DNA from 4 places in the Pectobacterium versatile genome. Region 4 is predicted to be linked to each of the others. Evidence: predicted binding sites of a transcription regulator. Region 4 holds the regulator's gene; each other region holds the start of a gene.

Region 1 (4,440 bases), 2.3 Mb from region 4:
ACACAGAGCGGGCGAACAGAAGCGACGCGAAACAAAATCCAGCACCACCTGCGCGCTTTCCGACTGCGCCTCAATATATCTGATGGCTTCGTCATAGCGTTTTAGATGCAGGAGCCCAGCTAGTGTCGCGGTCCAGTTCAACTGCTCATGACGCAGAATGCGCAGGCTATTCGCGTAACGTTTCACCTGACTGAGCTGCATGCTAAGCGTGTGAATATCATTTTTACTGCGGAAGCTGATGACCCAGCCCTGAAGCTCATCCTCCAGCATGATCCGCACCCGGCTGGCAATCACGGTGGCGTGGTTAAACCGGCAGATCTCATCGTGGGTGTCGCTGTTCCACATGGCCTCGCCGGAGAAGAAGGGGACGGGTTTAATGACGGTATCAATCGGCTTGCCACGCAACAGATAGGAAGGTTCGTTCAGCCCGAGGATTTCTTTGGCGGCATGGTTAATGGCGGCAATGCGGTGCTGCTTATCGATGGCGATCACCCCTTCGTAGATCGATTCGAGCAGCGCCTTCTGCTGCCTGACCAGCATACGAATCTCAAGAGGTTCGAGGCCAAACATCTGTTTCTTCAGATTACGCGAGAACCACCAGGAAAAGATAAACAGCGCGACAAACATCGCCAGAATCGCCAGCAGGATATGCGCCAGTTTACTGAACGTCAGGTTGTCGATATGGGTTTTCAGATAGCCGACGGAGACAATACCAATAACCTGACCATCAGCCACAATCGGTGCTTTGCTGCGCAGTGAGATGCCAATGCCGCCCCGGCGCACGGTGATAGTGCTTTTCCCGGCGAGTACCTCAACGTTATCACCGCCCACCATTTGCGTACCAACAAGACTGGCATCTTCAGAATGAAACAGGTGATGCGCCTGATCATCCCCGATCACGATATAGCTGGCGTCGCTGCGCAGCTTCAATTGTTGAAGGAGCGTGCTGATCTGCTTGATGTCTTTATGCTTCACCGACTCAATCAAGGACGGGATGATGGCGATTTCTCTGGCCTGTACCTGCGCTCGAGTACCCAGCTCGGAATACAGCTGCTTATCGATATCGTGGTAATAATAAATACCCGTCATTAGAAGTAACGAAGAGAAGAAGACGATCAAATAGATAAATAATTTGATATGAAAGGAAAGTCTTACTCTCATGATGTGCGGTAACCTGCCGGTGAACGAAAAATAGCTGATGAATTTATCACGAATGGTAATAAGAATGGACTGAGAGGAAAAAACTTGTGAGCAATAACACGTTTAAATAGGTTGTCACCAATACGATGGCAGTAATAAACAGATAAAATTAAACGCATCTGTTTTCTTTAATAAACAACTTAATTACGTTTTATCAACATAGTCAATTTTAGGAAATAAAAACCATAAACTCCATAGAAACCATAAAGTTTATTTTGAGCGTAAAATCAGCTAACTGCCTGCGTAATAAACGATTTTTAAATATAAACCATAAAAACCATAAACGCCTTTAAAACTCGTTTTTTAATTTGAAGGGAATCACATAATAATAGGTGCCCGACCCCTATCATTCGCGGACAAAATAAAACGGGGACAGAGTTATGAGCACGACTGATGATTCATATATTGTGGTAAATAATGAGGCGGCTGGGAAGGCCTCATTAAAGGAAAAATGGTGGCACGTTCTGGATACCTATAAAGTAGGTATTATCCCAGTGCCGCTCTTTGTGTTGGCGGGGGTATTAATCGGCATCGACTGCCTGAGTGGCAAGTTGCCGAGCGACATCGTCGTGATGGTGGCGACGCTGGCATTCTTCGGGTTTGCCTGCGGTGAATTTGGTAAACGTCTGCCGATTATCGGCAAGATGGGGGCGGCGGCAATCTGTGCGACCTTTATCCCCTCGGCGATGGTGCATTACGGCCTGCTGCCGGACGTTGTCGTTGAATCCACGACCAAATTCTATAAAAGTACCAACATCTTGTATCTCTACATCTGCTGCATTATTGTCGGCAGCATCATGAGTATGAATCGGCAGACGTTGATTCAGGGCTTCCTGCGTATTTTCTTCCCTATGCTGTGCGGTGAAATAGCCGGCATGCTGGTGGGCATGGGCGTCGGTATTGCGCTCGGCCTGGATCCGTTCCAAATCTTCTTCTTCCTGATTCTGCCGATTATGGCGGGCGGGGTGGGTGAAGGTGCTATCCCGTTGTCTATCGGCTATGCCACGATTCTGCATATGGATCAGGGCGTTGCACTGGGGCGCGTCTTGCCTATCGTGATGTTGGGTAGCCTGACCGCGATCATCCTTGCCGGTGTTCTGAATCAGTTGGGTAAACGCTTTCCACACCTGACCGGTGAAGGCGAACTGATGCCGAATAAAGACAATAATCTGGGCGGTGGCGCAAGCAGCACACCGGCTTCTGCCTTTAGCGGCAAAGCTGACGTCACGACGATTGCCTCTGGCGCTCTGCTGGCAATCCTGCTGTATATGGTGGGTATGCTTGGCCACAAAGTCATTGGCCTGCCTGCACCAGTTGGCATGCTGTTCGCTGCGGTGTTGGTGAAACTGGCTCACGGTGTTTCACCGAAAATGCTGGAAGGTTCTCAGGTCGTTTACAAGTTCTTCCAGACCTCTGTGACGTATCCGATTCTGTTTGCCGTTGGCGTGGCGATTACACCGTGGCAGGAATTGGTGAACGCTTTTACGATTCAAAACCTGCTGGTGATTATTTCTACCGTAGTGACGCTGGTCGCAACTGGCTTCTTTGTGGGTAGAAAAATAGGTATGCACCCGATTGATGTTGCCATTATTTCCTGCTGCCAGAGCGGACAGGGCGGTACAGGTGACGTTGCGATTCTGACGGCAGGTAACCGTATGGTGCTGATGCCATTCGCGCAGATTGCTACGCGTATCGGCGGTGCGATTAACGTTTCGATATCACTGCTGGTGCTCGCCAACTTTTTAGTCTGATGTCATTCAGAAAATAAAAAGCGCTGAGCTATACCCGTCATACTTCAAGTTGCATGTGCGTTGACTGCGTTCACTCACCCGAATCACTTACTTGAGTAAGTTCATCGGGATTCGCTCTCTTGCCGCCTTCCTGAAACTCGAATTATTTAGGGTATATAAATATTACGTTGAAAATGTGTTGAGTTAACGAAATAAAAACCGCCAATGCGCGTGGGTTTATTTTGCACAGGAAATATTATGAAACTTGCAAGCTATCGTTATAACGGTAAGGACAGTTACGGCATTTATACGCCAACGGGATTAATCGATCTTGGCGGTAAAATTGGTCACCGCTATCCCGATCTGAAAACACTGTTGGCGCAGAATGCGTTACACGTGGCACACGAATTCAGTATGAGTACGCCGGATATTCCGGTCGCGGATGTGACGTTTTTACCGGTTATTACCGCACCAGGGAAAATACTGTGCGTGGGGATGAATTACGCCGCTAAACGTCAGGAATTTAATGAAGAGAATCCCGCGCCAACATTATTTGTGCGCTTTGCGGATTCGCAAACCGGGCACGCGACGCCAGTTATCAAACCGCATTATTCCAGCGAGTTCGATTATGAAGGCGAGCTGGCGGTCGTTATCGGTAAAGGCGGACAGAATATTTCTCAGGATGTCGCGCTCTCTCATGTCGCAGGCTACAGCTGCTACATGGATGGCTCCGCACGTGACTGGCAGCACAGCTGGTTTACTGCGGGTAAGAACTGGCAGAAAACCGGTGCGTTCGGTCCTTATCTGACCACCACGGATGAAATTCCCGATCCGCATGTACTGGCGATCCGCACGTATCTGAATGGCCGCATGGTGCAGGACGACAATACCAGCAGCATGATTCACAAAGTCGCGGAATTAATTGAATACATCAGCACCTTTACCGAGCTGAGTGCCGGCGACGTGATCATTACCGGTTCACCGGGCGGCGTGGGTAAAAAACGCAATCCACCACTGTTTATGAAAGCGGGTGACTGCATTGAAGTTGAAATCGAAAACATTGGTCATTTGCGTAACACGATAGTGGATGCCGCTGCGCCGTTGAAATCGGTTCAGGCAACGGCTGAAGCCGTCGCGCACTGACTATCCGTGTAAGTACCAGGCTGCCGGCGCTAAACCGGCAGCCTGCAATAGATTGCCTAAATAATTCGAGTTGCAGGAAGAACCGTGATGTATGCCAATGATTCCGTCTTTTTTGACACGCTGGATGTGCGCCTTCGGGAGCAGGAGAGGGATGCCGTACGCCAGTTCCTCGCACACTGCCAGCTCGGCATGGATGACGATATTGACATCGTGGTGGTTGGCAAACTGGGCGGTCGGTTGATTGCCTGCGCAGGGCTAGCTTCCAACACCATTAAATGCGTTGCGGTCGATCCTGAATTCAGACACCTCAATCTGGGCGTGCAGGTAGTGAATGAAGTGATGCAGCAGGCGGCGCAGCGCGGCCACT
Region 2 (4,440 bases), 2.0 Mb from region 4:
GGCTGGGTATAAATACGGTCTGTACGGTCGGTAAAGACCAAATCACCTTGCTGCGTAGCCAGCTTGCCTTGATCCACTTTATCGATGAATGATTCACCCAGGCCGGCAATGCGAATATCGCTGATGTCGCCGATGTTGAAATAGGTGTGCAGCGCGCTGGTGATGCTGTAATCGCCATGCGCTTCCAGCTCAATACCGCACTCTTTGCCCAGCTTGAAGCGGGCGATGAGCGTGAATTCATGCGGCCAGCTCTTACGCGTTTCTTCATTGTCCCGCAGCGTGAATGTGAGCTGCACACCGTGCTCATCTTCGCTGTGAGCGGTAAATTCCCACGGCAGCAGACGGGCAAAACCGTGGTTAGGATCGGCGAAAGGGCCAAACCAAGGGAAACAGATCGGGACACCGCCGCGAATCGCAACGTGATGAGTAAAAGGCGTATTGTCGCTCAGCCAGAGCACCGGTTCTTCGTTTGTCGGCTGCCAACTGAGTAGGTGCGCCCCTTGCAATGCGACCGCTGCGCGCACTTCTGGATGATCAACGACGATGATAGGTAGTTGGTCCAACTGACGCTGGCTGAGGGTTGCGCTAATTTGCTTAGTGACGGGGAGTGAGAAAATTGTGTTATGCATGATAGTGCCTTTTTTTGATTGTTTTTCGTGGTAAAAAGAAATCTGCAATTAACAATAAAAAAGGGCGACATTACGTCGCCCTTTTTTCACAGAATCATCGCTGACGCTTATTTAGAGATGTGAGCGATCAGATCCAGAACTTTGTTTGAGTAACCTGTTTCGTTGTCGTACCAGGAAACCAGTTTCACAAAGTTATCGCTCAGTGCGATACCGGCTTTAGCATCGAATACGGAAGTCAGTTTTTCACCGTTGAAATCGGTAGAAACCACTTCGTCTTCGGTGTAGCCCAGAACGCCTTTCAGCTCGCCTTCAGAAGCGGCTTTGATTGCTGCACAAATTTCTTTGTAAGACGCTGGTTTTTCCAGACGTGCAGTCAGGTCAACAACAGAAACGTTCGGGGTAGGAACGCGGAACGCCATACCAGTCAGTTTGCCGTTCAGCTCAGGAATCACTTTACCTACTGCTTTAGCAGCACCGGTAGAAGATGGGATGATGTTCTGTGCTGCGCCACGGCCGCCGCGCCAGTCTTTGTGAGACGGGCCATCAACAGTTTTCTGCGTTGCAGTGGTTGCGTGAACAGTGGTCATCAGTGCTTCGACGATACCGAAGTTGTCGTTGATAACTTTTGCCAGCGGTGCCAAGCAGTTAGTGGTACAAGATGCGTTAGAAACGATTTCCTGACCTGCGTAAGTTTTGTGGTTTACGCCCATAACGAACATCGGGGTGTCATCTTTAGATGGACCAGTCAGAACGACTTTCTTCGCACCAGCAGCGATGTGTTTACGTGCAGTCTCGTCAGTCAGGAACAGGCCAGTTGCTTCAGCAACAACGTCCACGTTGACTTCGTTCCACTTCAGGTTTGCAGGATCGCGCTCTGCAGTAACACGAATGGTTTTGCCGTTAACAACCAGGTGGCCATCTTTAACTTCAACGGTGCCGTCGAAACGACCATGAGTTGAGTCGTACTTCAGCATATACGCCATGTACTCAGCATCTAACAGGTCGTTGATTGCAACGATCTCGATGTCAGAACGCTCTTGTGCAGCGCGAAAAACAATACGGCCGATACGGCCAAAACCGTTGATACCTACTTTGATAGTCATATATTCCACCAGCTATTGGTTTGTGAATAAAAGGTTGGTTGTAAAATTACAAAAACCTTGCTGAGCGTCAAGCGGAATCGTGTCAATAGTTGCTGTAAGTCAAACCTATGACCAAACTTTGTGCGAAAACCGCTCGACCCTGTAACTAAGTAACATCTAAGACTGATATGAGGGCGGAATGCATCATATAAAGCCTGTGTTATCTCAATATGTGACGTGCATCACAATTAAATATTCATGCTAATAACATTCCTAATATTAGGACAGAACGGCCTGTCAGGTTGTTAATTTTTTGTTATAATCAATGATTAATTGAATTGATAACACCCGCTGTGAGACTTCCAATGACTAACGACTCTGCTTCGCATACCCCGTCCGACAACACTGAATTGACAGAGATGCAGCGCTATGTCACCCAGCAACGCGGTACGGAGCCTGCGTTTTCAGGCAAATTGTTGCATAACAAGCGCACTGGCGCTTATCACTGCCTCTGCTGCCAGGCTCCGCTGTTTTATTCCGATAGCAAATATGACTCGGGCTGTGGCTGGCCGAGCTTCGATCAGCCTGTTTCCTCAGAGGCGATTCGCTATCTGGAAGATGACTCACACAATATGCGCCGCATCGAGATCCGCTGCGGGCAGTGTGATGCGCATCTGGGGCACGTTTTCCCTGATGGCCCGAAAACCACGGGAGAGCGCTACTGCGTGAATTCTGCTTCGCTGAGTTTTATCGACGACGTTGATGGCGAACGCGTTGACGGGTAATCTGTCCGCGATAGGTGTGGCAGTGACAGGCTGATAATGTTTTAGCTTTAAACGATTCAGCTACGATGAAACGCTACACAAACTGGAATCCAGTAATAATAAATCTGACCTTTCTCGGAGCAGAAACCGGATATGGAACTCAATGATCTGATCGATGCCATGACGCCAGAAATTTACCAACGGTTAGTCACGGCGGTGGAGTTAGGCAAATGGCCAGATGGTGTCGCGTTGACGGCTGAGCAGAAAGAAAATTGCCTGCAAATGGTGATGATGTGGCAGGCTCGTCATAACGAAGAGGCTGAGCACATGACGATTGGCACTGATGGCGAAATCGTGATGAAGAGCAAGCAGGAGTTGAAGCGCGAGTTTAACATCGCTGACGCCATTATTACGCTGAAACCCAACGCGTAACGTGTGAGCAGGCAGCCTCATTGGCTGCCGCTATTTTCAGTTGTCAGTCGCGCTAACGGGCAGAAAACACCGTAGTAAGAAACTGCGTCATATCCGTCAGTATCGCGCCACGCTGCGCCATTTCCCGTAACGCAGATTCGCTGTCATCAGGAGAAAGATTCACGCCACGACAACCATCCACCAGGACTTCGGTGTGGTAGCCCAGCGCAATGGCATCCAATACGCTGAACTTGACGCAATAATCTGTTGCCAGCCCCAGAATCGTCAAATGGGTGATGTGATTAGCGCGTAGCCACGCATCCAATTCGGTTTTAACCCGATGCCCATTATCGAAAAAAGCGCTATAGCTATCGATCTCCGGCTGCGTCCCTTTTTGTACGATCCACTGAATGGCCGACTGATTAAGCGCTGGGTGAAAATCAGCTCCGGTGGTTCCCTGTACACAGTGAATCGGCCACCAGATCTGCGGCCATCCGTTTAATTCACCGAGTTCTCCGACCTTGGTATTCGCATTAACCGCAAAGCTGCCGTGATTAGCCGGATGCCAATCCTGACTGGCAATCACCGTGACGCCAGCGTCCAGACAAGCCTCAATAGCACGATTGGCAACGTCAATGACGCGGTCGCCTTCGTTAACGGCCAATGCGCCGCCGGGGCAAAAATCATTTTGCAAATCAACTAATAGCAATGCTTTTTTCATTATCTACTCCGTGATTAACTCAATCTTTATCGCTCAATTCCCCATGCAGATTCTGCTGCATCAACTGGCGGATTTCATCGGCGCTTAAGTCTTGCTGGCTCAATAAGTAATGCAGCTTGGTCAAGGCGGCTTCGACGGTCATATCAAAGCCACTGATGACGCCCGCATGCGCCAGCGCATTGCCCGTCGCATAGCCGCCCATGTTCACGCGGCCGGAAATGCACTGCGTCAGGTTGACGACCACAATGCCGCGTGCGGAGGCTTCACGTAACTCGTGCAGCAGACCAGGGCTTTGCGGCGCGTTGCCAACGCCGTAGGATCGCAGGATAAGGGCTTTTACTGGCTGACGGAGGAAATTGCTGATGACATCGGCAGAAATGCCAGGATAAATCGTAATCACCCCGATAGGCTGCGGCGTAATGTGATGCACTTTCAACGGCGGACAGTTGCTACATTCCACGGTCGGTGCCAGCCGACGAATATGGATGCCGGCTTCCAGCAGCGGCGGATAGTTGGGGGAGGCGAAGGCATCAAAACCGTCCGCATGGGCTTTGGTGGTGCGGTTGCCGCGCAGCAGTTTGTTATTGAAGAAGAGGGCGACTTCATTAATCGGATGATTAGCGGCAACGTATAGCGCGTTCAACAGGTTAGTCTGGCCGTCCGAACGCAATTCTGCTAACGGAATTTGTGACCCTGTCACGATAACCGGCTTGGCAAGGTTTTCGAGCATAAACGAGAGCGCAGATGCGGTGAACGCCATCGTGTCAGTACCATGCAGAATCACAAAACCGTCGTAATCATCGTAGTGGTCTTGAATATCGTCCGCGATGGAT
Region 3 (4,440 bases), 490 kb from region 4:
TCGACACGTTTAATATCTTTCACAATGAACAGGTAGCTGAAGATCGCAACCAGCGCATGAATCCCGACATACACCAGACCACCATTGAAGGAACCAGTCATTCCGATGATGTAGCCAATCGCAATCGGCGTCACGATACCAGACGCGTTACCAAACATATTGAACAGTCCACCGCTCAATCCGCTGATTTCTTTCGGTGCGGTATCGGCCATAACCGCCCAGCCCAGCGCACCAATGCCTTTGCCGAAGAAGGCTGCAGACATCACCGCAATAACGACCCACTCGGTTTCAACGTAGTTACAAATCACCATCGACATGGAGAGCAACATACCGAGAACGATTGGCGTTTTACGGGCAAAGGTCAGTGAATTAGTCCGGCGCATCAGGTAATCGGAAATAATGCCGCCCAGAACGCCTCCCACAAAACCACAGATAGCAGGAACCGAGGCGACGAATCCTGCTTTGAGGATCGACATACCGCGCGCCTGAACCAGATAAAGCGGGAACCAGGTGATGAAGAAGTAAGTCAGTGCATTAATACAATATTGACCGATGTAAACACCAAGCATCATACGGGACTGCATTAATTGCTTGATCTGGTGCCATTTTTCACCCTTCTCAGTCGCTTTCTTCGACCCTTTGGCATCCATATTGATCAGTGCGCCACCGGCCTCGATGTAATCCAGTTCTGCCTGATTCACGCTAGGGTGATCTTTAGGATCGTGGATCACTTTCAGCCAGACAAAGCTCAGAATGATCCCCAATCCGCCCATGAACCAGAACACATGCGCCCAACCCACGGCGTGTACCAGCCAGCCCATGATCGGAGCAAAAATCACGGTAGCGAAGTATTGTGCCGAGTTGAATATCGCGACAGCAGTACCGCGCTCTTGTGCAGGGAACCAGGCCGCTACAATTCGGCTATTCCCCGGGAAGGAGGGTGATTCACACAAACCAACCATAAAGCGCAGCAAGAACAGGGAAATGACGATGCCCGCACCGCTGAAGATATCGACAAAACCTTGTAATAAGGTAAAAATCGACCAGGTAAAAATACTATAGAAGTAGACTTTCTTTGAACCAAAACGATCGAGCAGCCAGCCTCCGGGTATTTGCCCAATAACATATGCCCAGGAGAAAGCAGAGAAGATATAGCCCATCCCCACCGCATCCAGCCCAATTTCCTTAGACATTGCTGAACCAGCAATGGACAAGGTTGCGCGGTCCCCATAGTTAAATGACGTGACAATAAACAACATCACGACAATCCAGTAGCGGGCGTTTGTTCTCTTTTGTATCGCGCCAGCTGCTGAGCTTACTGTATTCATGATGAACTCCTGCTTCAATCGCGGTTCGCTCATTCATTCCGAATAACAGATAACGGTGTAGGGTTATCAGAATGAAGATCAGTGGATAGTTAACATTCCCATTTTTATTTTTTTTGCGAATAGCCAGGCTATATAGCATCAGAGTAATTAGCTGACATCTTCAACTCGCAGGAACATTATAATTTTTACCCACTGACGGCTCACTAGCTAAAAGCACAACATTAAAAATGTCCTTTTGAATATGTTGGTGCACTTGCCCTATATAGTGCGAGGTGTTTCACGAAAAACGCCGCTATTCTCTTTTTACATTCATACACATTATTTTCATTTCTGACTTAAAAACCGTGCGCCGGAAGAATGTGATCAAACTCACCAAAAATTGGGTCTTCGCCTGATAAATCAGAAACAAAAAGCGCTGGCTTAGGTCAATTGCATAATGTACGAGAAGGGAACCTCACGTATACTCATTAGCGAGCAATGAAGTAATAGCGTGGTAATAGTTACCACCGTGTTTCTGATAAACCAATAATAAAGGCTTGCATCATGTCAGATAAATCAGAAAGTAATGCTGCACAAGAGCAGCCACTTTATATTAAGGTCCACGATTCTGATAATGTTGCCATTGTTGTTAATAATAATGGCTTACGTGCCGGAACCCGTTTTAATGATGATCTGGAATTAATTGAGCATGTTCCGCAAGGTCACAAAGTGGCGCTTGTGGATATCGCCAAATCAGGCGCCATCATCCGCTATGGTGAAATTATCGGGTATGCGCTGCGTGATATTGCCAAAGGAAGCTGGATCGATGAATCTCTGGTCGAGTTGCCTCAGGCTCCCGCGCTGGAAACCCTGCCGCTGGCGACCAAAATCCCCCCCACGCTGCCTGCGCTGGAAGGCTACACCTTTGAAGGTTACCGCAACGCCGATGGCAGCGTAGGTACGAAAAACCTGTTGGGCATTACCACCAGCGTGCACTGCGTCGCGGGCGTGGTGGACTATGTCGTCAAAATTATCGAGCGAGACTTATTGCCGAGATATCCCAATGTGGATGGCGTGGTCGCACTCAACCATCTTTATGGCTGTGGCGTGGCAATCAATGCCCCTGCTGCGGTGGTTCCCATCCGTACCATTCACAATCTGGCGCTGAACCCGAATTTTGGCGGCGAGATACTGGTGGTCGGCCTGGGCTGTGAAAAATTACAGCCGGAGCGCCTGCTGGAAGGGACGCCTGATGTACAAGCCATCTCCCTCGACGACACCAGCATTGTCCGCTTGCAGGATGAACACCATGTTGGTTTCAGATCGATGGTGGATGACATTCTGACGATGGCAGACAAGCACCTGCAACGGTTGAACAAACGTCAGCGTGAAACCTGTCCGGCCTCTGAGCTGGTTGTCGGCATGCAGTGTGGCGGCAGCGATGCTTTCTCCGGCGTCACCGCGAACCCTGCCGTTGGTTTTGCATCCGACCTCTTGGTTCGCTGCGGCGCGACCGTCATGTTCTCCGAAGTGACCGAAGTACGCGATGCCATTCATCTGTTGACGCCGCGCGTCATCAATGAAGAAGTCGGTAAACGCCTGCTGGAAGAAATGGCCTGGTACGATAACTACCTCGACAGCGGCCAGACCGATCGTAGCGCCAACCCATCGCCGGGCAACAAAAAAGGTGGCCTCGCGAACGTGGTGGAAAAAGCGCTCGGCTCCATCGCCAAATCCGGCACCAGCGCGATTGTCGAAGTCCTGTCCCCCGGTCAGCGTCCAACCAAACGCGGGCTGATTTACGCCGCAACGCCAGCCAGTGATTTCGTGTGCGGCACCCAGCAGCTTGCTTCCGGTATCACCGTGCAGGTCTTCACCACCGGTCGCGGTACCCCTTATGGCCTGCTGGCTGTCCCTGTGATCAAAATGGCGACCCGAACCGCATTGGCAAACCGCTGGCACGATCTGATGGATATTGATGCCGGAACCATTGCTACCGGAGAGGCCACGATCGAAGACGTAGGCTGGCAGCTTTTCCACTTCATTTTGGATATCGCCAGCGGCAGGAAAAAAACCTGGTCCGATCAGTGGGGGCTGCATAACGCACTGGCCGTTTTCAATCCGGCGCCAGTAACCTGATTATCTTTCTCCGCAGGCCAGAATCATTATCTGGTCTGCGGATAGCGTTATTTGATCTGCAATAAATTCAGCGTCAATAAAAATGGAAGAAAGGCCGTAATTAAAAGAATAAACAGCAGGGCAGCAACATTTAATTTCATTCGCGCAAAGAAAAGATAAAAAAAACTTAACAAGTCATTCTTCTTAGCGTCACCTTCATCAATTCTAAAACACCTTTTAAGAAAAATCCCTATTTTAATCCCCGCCTATTTTTAATCATTTTTTACCAATTATTTATTGCCAATAAAATGAATCAATTGACAGATAATCGTCCTCATCATAGATTTACGCGTGCTGAAAAAGCGTGCTAACACTGATGACATATTTGTTACAAAAATACAGTTACAAAATCTCCATCACGCACAATATAGGGTCAATAGCCCGCTCATAAATAATGCATAACATTATTTTATATAAATGAGTAAGCCACCCAAAAAATTTCAGTATACCCATTTGAATAACTTGAATATTTACACAGCAATATGCCTGACAGATTTCACGGGACTAACCATTCGGCAGCGACACTGCGTTTCAGCCTCTGTAATAAACAGAGCAGCAGAGACGAGAAAAGCGGCCAGCGTGGCTGAACCTGGAAACTGAGCGGGATACGTACGCCGGGGTTTCTAATGAGATTGAATACACCTGTTACACAGCAGGAGTATCTGTTAGACATGGACACCATATTGATGTCCACGACAAATATTCACAGCCACATTACCTATGCCAACTCTGCCTTCATTACGGTTAGCGGTTTTTCCGAAGAGCAGCTCATCAACCAGCCTCACAATATTGTGCGCCATCCCGACATGCCCGTGGAAGCCTATGCCGACATGTGGTTTACGTTGAAACAAGGCGATAGCTGGACCGGATTAGTGAAAAACCGTCGCAACAACGGTGACCACTACTGGGTTCGCGCCAACGTTACGCCGGTCTACCAGCAGGAGCAGCTCGCAGG
Region 4 (4,440 bases):
ATGCAAGAGACGCTGGGCAATGCGCCTACCGCCGCCATCGGCGTGTCTCTCGGCGGCAATATGCTGGCCTACCTGCTCGCTCAGCAAGGCGAAGCCTGCTCCCTGTCCGCGGCCGTCATTGTTTCCGCCCCCTTGATGCTCGAACCCTGTAGCCGCAGGATGGAACAAGGCTTCTCTCGCGTCTATCAGCACTACCTGCTGCGTCTGCTGAAGCAAAACGCCGGTCGTAAGCTGGCGGCTTATCCAGACACGCTGCCGATTCAGTTGCCGCAGCTGAAGCGAATCCGCCAGCTACGAGAGTTTGATGACGTCATTACTTCACGTATCTACGGCTTTCGCGATGCGGCCGACTACTATCGACGCTGTAGCGCTCTGCCGCTGTTGCCTCAGATTCGTAAACCGCTGCTCATTATCCATGCGAAGGACGATCCCTTCATGACGTCGGAGGTGATTCCCGATCTGTCGCAGTTACCGTCTAATATTGAGTATCAGCTGACGGAACATGGTGGGCATGTCGGCTTCGTCGGTGGAACGTTGCTGAAACCGGAAATGTGGCTGGAACAGCGCATTCCCAATTGGCTTAGCCCATTTTTGGACCATGCCACCGATTCTTTTTCTTCGGGATCTTTTCATTCAGGAACTTTTTATTCAGGAACTTTTTATTCAGGAGGAATGGCGTGATTATTCCCTGGCAACAGCTCGATCCAGAAACACTAGATAGCATCATTGAATCTTTCGTCCTGCGGGAAGGCACCGATTACGGCGAACAGGAGCGATCGCTGGCGCAGAAAGTGGAAGATATCCGCAGCCAGCTCCAATCTGGCGAGGTGGTATTGGTGTGGTCTGAGTTACATGAAACGCTCAATATCATGCCCCGCAACCAGCTCAATGCCGGAGGACATGCCCCTTATTGAGCATGGCGAAAGTCGTGAAAGAACGCGCCAAACATGCTAACAATGATAACTAATTACGTCTTTTTTGAGGATACGCGCAGGCCTTCGGTCTATGCGAACCTCGCGATCACGGAGTCACGCGCCTTATGTCACATCAGCATCCGATTATTGCGGTTACCGGCTCCAGCGGAGCGGGAACCACAACAACCAGTCTGGCCTTCCGTAAGATTTTCCAGCAGTTTGATCTGCGTGCAGCCCAGTTGGAAGGCGATAGCTTTCACCGCTATACCCGCCCGGAAATGGATATGGCGATTCGTAAAGCGCGTGATTCAGGACGCCACATCAGCTATTTCGGCCCGGAAGCGAATGATTTCAGCCTGCTAGAACAGTCGTTTATCGAATATGGCCTGCACGGGCGCGGCCAGACGCGCAAATATCTGCATACCTACGATGAAGCGATTCCCTATAATCAGGTTCCTGGGACGTTCACACCGTGGGAGCCGATGCCGGAACCCACCGACATTCTGTTCTATGAAGGGCTGCACGGCGGCGTGGTCACCGAGCAAAACGACGTGGCACAGCATGTCGATTTGCTCGTCGGCGTGGTGCCAATCGTCAACCTGGAATGGATCCAAAAGCTGATTCGTGACGTCAATGAGCGCGGCCATTCGCGTGAAGCGGTGATGGATTCCGTCGTCCGCTCGATGGAAGACTACATCACCTACATAACGCCGCAGTTCTCTCGCACACACATCAACTTCCAGCGCGTGCCTACCGTGGACACCTCCAACCCGTTCGCCGCCAAGTCGATTCCCTCACTGGACGAAAGCTTCGTCGTGATTCACTTTCAGGGATTGGATAATATTGATTATCCCTATCTGCTCGCCATGTTGCAGGGTTCATTTATCTCCCATATCAACACGCTGGTCGTTCCCGGCGGGAAGATGGGGTTGGCGATGGAATTAATCATGGCACCGCTGGTGCAGCGGTTAATCGAAGGGAAAACGATCGAATAAGCTAAACGGGCACGGCAGCGTCGTGCCCAGAGAAAGAAATTACTCCAGCACCCTAACTTCGTGGCTGTGCGTCACCTCAACGGCTTTGCCCAGCATCAGTGCCACAGAACAGTACTTTTCCGCCGACAGGGCGACAGCTCGCTCAACAACTTTGTCAGTCAGTCCTTTTCCCGTCACGATAAAATGCAGATTGATGTGGGTAAATAAACGCGGCGCGTCAGACCGACGCTCTGACGTTAATTTCACCTCACAATCCGCCACATCGTTGCGACCTTTTTGCAGAATCGACACCACGTCAATCGCGCTGCATCCTCCTACGGACATCAATACCATTTCCATCGGACTGGGCGCTTTATCGCCAGAATTGCCGTCCATCAATATCTGATGCCCTGATGCGGATTCGCCCAAAAACGTTAAGCCTTCAACCCATTTTACCCGAGCCTGCATGATGCCTCTCCACTAAAAATTTTTTGAAAATTTATATCGTTACTGTACAAAAACCAGCGTTAATCAGAGCTTTGTCATGCTGAAGCGAGACAACACAAGACACATCCTTAAAGCTGTGTTAAAACGAAAATAGAATAGACCTTTTCTGGACAAACCCAGAAACGAAGAAGATGATTACGTGGCCAGATATACCCAGCCACGTTTACGATGCGGCAAGGCAGCAACCGGAAAATCAAGGGTACAGTGGTTCCAGTATATTCCCTGACGTCATTCTGCCTAGACTGAATTTTATTTTTTAGCAGTTAAACACGCCGTACAGGGAACTCTGACCCCTGTAATTTGCGCAGTGAATTACAACAGAGGATGATAGCGAATGGTTCTCGGCAAACCGCAAACAGACCCAACTCTCGAATGGTTCCTTTCCCATTGTCATATTCACAAGTATCCATCGAAGAGCACGCTGATTCACCAAGGTGAAAAAGCAGAAACGCTTTACTACATCGTGAAAGGCTCTGTCGCAGTGCTAATCAAAGATGAAGAAGGCAAGGAAATGATCCTCTCCTACCTCAATCAGGGCGATTTTATCGGCGAGCTCGGCCTGTTTGAAGAAGGTCAGGAACGCAGTGCCTGGGTTCGGGCAAAAACCGCTTGTGAAGTGGCTGAAATTTCCTATAAAAAATTCCGCCAGCTCATCCAGGTTAACCCGGATATTCTCATGCGTCTGTCTGCGCAAATGGCAAGCAGACTTCAGGTTACCTCTGAGAAAGTCGGCAACCTCGCCTTCCTTGATGTGACCGGCCGTATTGCCCAAACCCTACTCAACCTGGCCAAACAACCTGATGCCATGACGCATCCAGATGGCATGCAAATTAAAATTACCCGTCAGGAAATTGGGCAAATCGTTGGCTGCTCGCGTGAAACCGTGGGCCGCATTCTGAAAATGTTAGAAGACCAGAACCTGATCTCTGCACACGGTAAAACGATTGTCGTTTACGGCACTCGCTAAACCCCTGTCGCTGTACCCTACCAATAAAAAAGCGTGAAGCCTCGGCCTCACGCTTTTTTTATGGCGAGCTTCCTGCTCGCCACCCTTCGGGCCGTTGCTAACGCAACGTTGAAAAACGTTCCCTACGTTTTTTTATGTCTAATCAGTTTGCTGCGTTAACGACCTGCGCGACGGCTTTGGCGAACTTCGCCATCCCCTGCGCAATATCGTCTTCATCAATGATCAAAGACGGTACAAAGCGGATCACGTTAGGCCCAGCCATCAGTACCATAAGCCCCTGAGCCGTTGCGGCAGCCAGGAACTCGCCCGCGCGACCGTGCCATTGCGGTTTCAGTTCTGCACCCAGCAGCAGCCCCATACCGCGAACCTGTTCGAATACACCGTACTGCTGATTGATTTTCTCAAGCTCACTGACAAAGCGATCGTGACGATCCGCCACGCCCGACAACACGTCCGGCGTGTTAATGATATCCAGCGCGGCTTCCGCCACCGCACAGGCCAACGGGTTGCCGCCATAGGTCGTGCCGTGTACCCCAACCGTCATGGCTGATGCGATCTCTTCCGTCGTCAGCATCGCGCTAATCGGGAACCCGCCGCCCAATGCTTTAGCCGTTGTGAGAATATCCGGCGTAATACCGTAGTGCATGTAGCTGAATAATTTACCGGTACGCCCCATCCCACTCTGCACTTCATCAAATACCAGCAGCGCTTTGTGTTGATCGCACAGATCGCGCACACCTTGTAAAAACTCAGGCGTCGCAGGCGTAATTCCGCCCTCGCCTTGAATCGGCTCCAGCACGACCGCACAGGTGTGATCGTCCATCACCGCTTTTACCGCAGCCAGATCGTTGAAGGGAACATGGACAATGTCCGCAGGCTTAGGCCCGAAACCATCAGCATATTTAGGCTGTCCGCCAACCGAGACGGTGAACAGCGTCCGGCCATGGAACGCATTGTAGAAGGCGATGATCTTGGTTTTATACGGACTATGGCGTTTAACCGCATAGTGACGCGCCAGTTTAAAGGCGGCTTCGTTAGCCTCAGCGCCGGAGTTAACAAAGAACACGCGATCGGCAAA

The links. The regulator CRP, encoded in region 4, controls carbon source genes, mostly activating them, when cyclic AMP is high. The targets are predictions, from matches to a motif close to ATGTGANNNNNNTCACAT.
Region 1: a site for CRP is predicted at 1,507-1,524, ahead of EIP93_RS09935 (2-hydroxycarboxylate transporter family protein). Genes of this name have one in related genera too.
Region 2: a site for CRP is predicted at 1,942-1,959, ahead of msrB (peptide-methionine (R)-S-oxide reductase MsrB). Genes of this name have one in related genera too.
Region 3: a site for CRP is predicted at 1,686-1,703, ahead of garD (galactarate dehydratase). Genes of this name have one in related genera too.

The regions. Positions count from the first base shown of each region.
Region 1 covers NZ_CP034276.1:2,187,991-2,192,430, forward strand. Annotated here, with positions in the region: gene EIP93_RS09930 (ATP-binding protein) at 1-1,161, opposite strand, end outside; gene EIP93_RS09935 (2-hydroxycarboxylate transporter family protein) at 1,581-2,951, shown strand; gene EIP93_RS09940 (fumarylacetoacetate hydrolase family protein) at 3,189-4,073, shown strand; gene citC ([citrate (pro-3S)-lyase] ligase) at 4,161-4,440, shown strand, end outside.
Region 2 covers NZ_CP034276.1:2,430,144-2,434,583, forward strand. Annotated here, with positions in the region: gene EIP93_RS11015 (D-hexose-6-phosphate mutarotase) at 1-629, opposite strand, end outside; gene gapA (glyceraldehyde-3-phosphate dehydrogenase) at 737-1,732, opposite strand; gene msrB (peptide-methionine (R)-S-oxide reductase MsrB) at 2,077-2,496, shown strand; gene EIP93_RS11030 (YeaC family protein) at 2,629-2,907, shown strand; gene pncA (bifunctional nicotinamidase/pyrazinamidase) at 2,960-3,607, opposite strand; gene ansA (asparaginase) at 3,627-4,440, opposite strand, start outside.
Region 3 covers NZ_CP034276.1:3,963,030-3,967,469, forward strand. Annotated here, with positions in the region: gene EIP93_RS17990 (MFS transporter) at 1-1,328, opposite strand, end outside; gene garD (galactarate dehydratase) at 1,872-3,446, shown strand; gene EIP93_RS18000 (methyl-accepting chemotaxis protein) at 4,112-4,440, shown strand, end outside.
Region 4 covers NZ_CP034276.1:4,454,983-4,459,422, forward strand. Annotated here, with positions in the region: gene EIP93_RS20215 (hydrolase) at 1-681, shown strand, start outside; gene EIP93_RS20220 (YheU family protein) at 678-914, shown strand; gene EIP93_RS20225 (phosphoribulokinase) at 1,040-1,909, shown strand; gene EIP93_RS20230 (OsmC family protein) at 1,949-2,356, opposite strand; gene crp (cAMP-activated global transcriptional regulator CRP) at 2,730-3,362, shown strand; gene argD (bifunctional acetylornithine/succinyldiaminopimelate transaminase) at 3,505-4,440, opposite strand, start outside.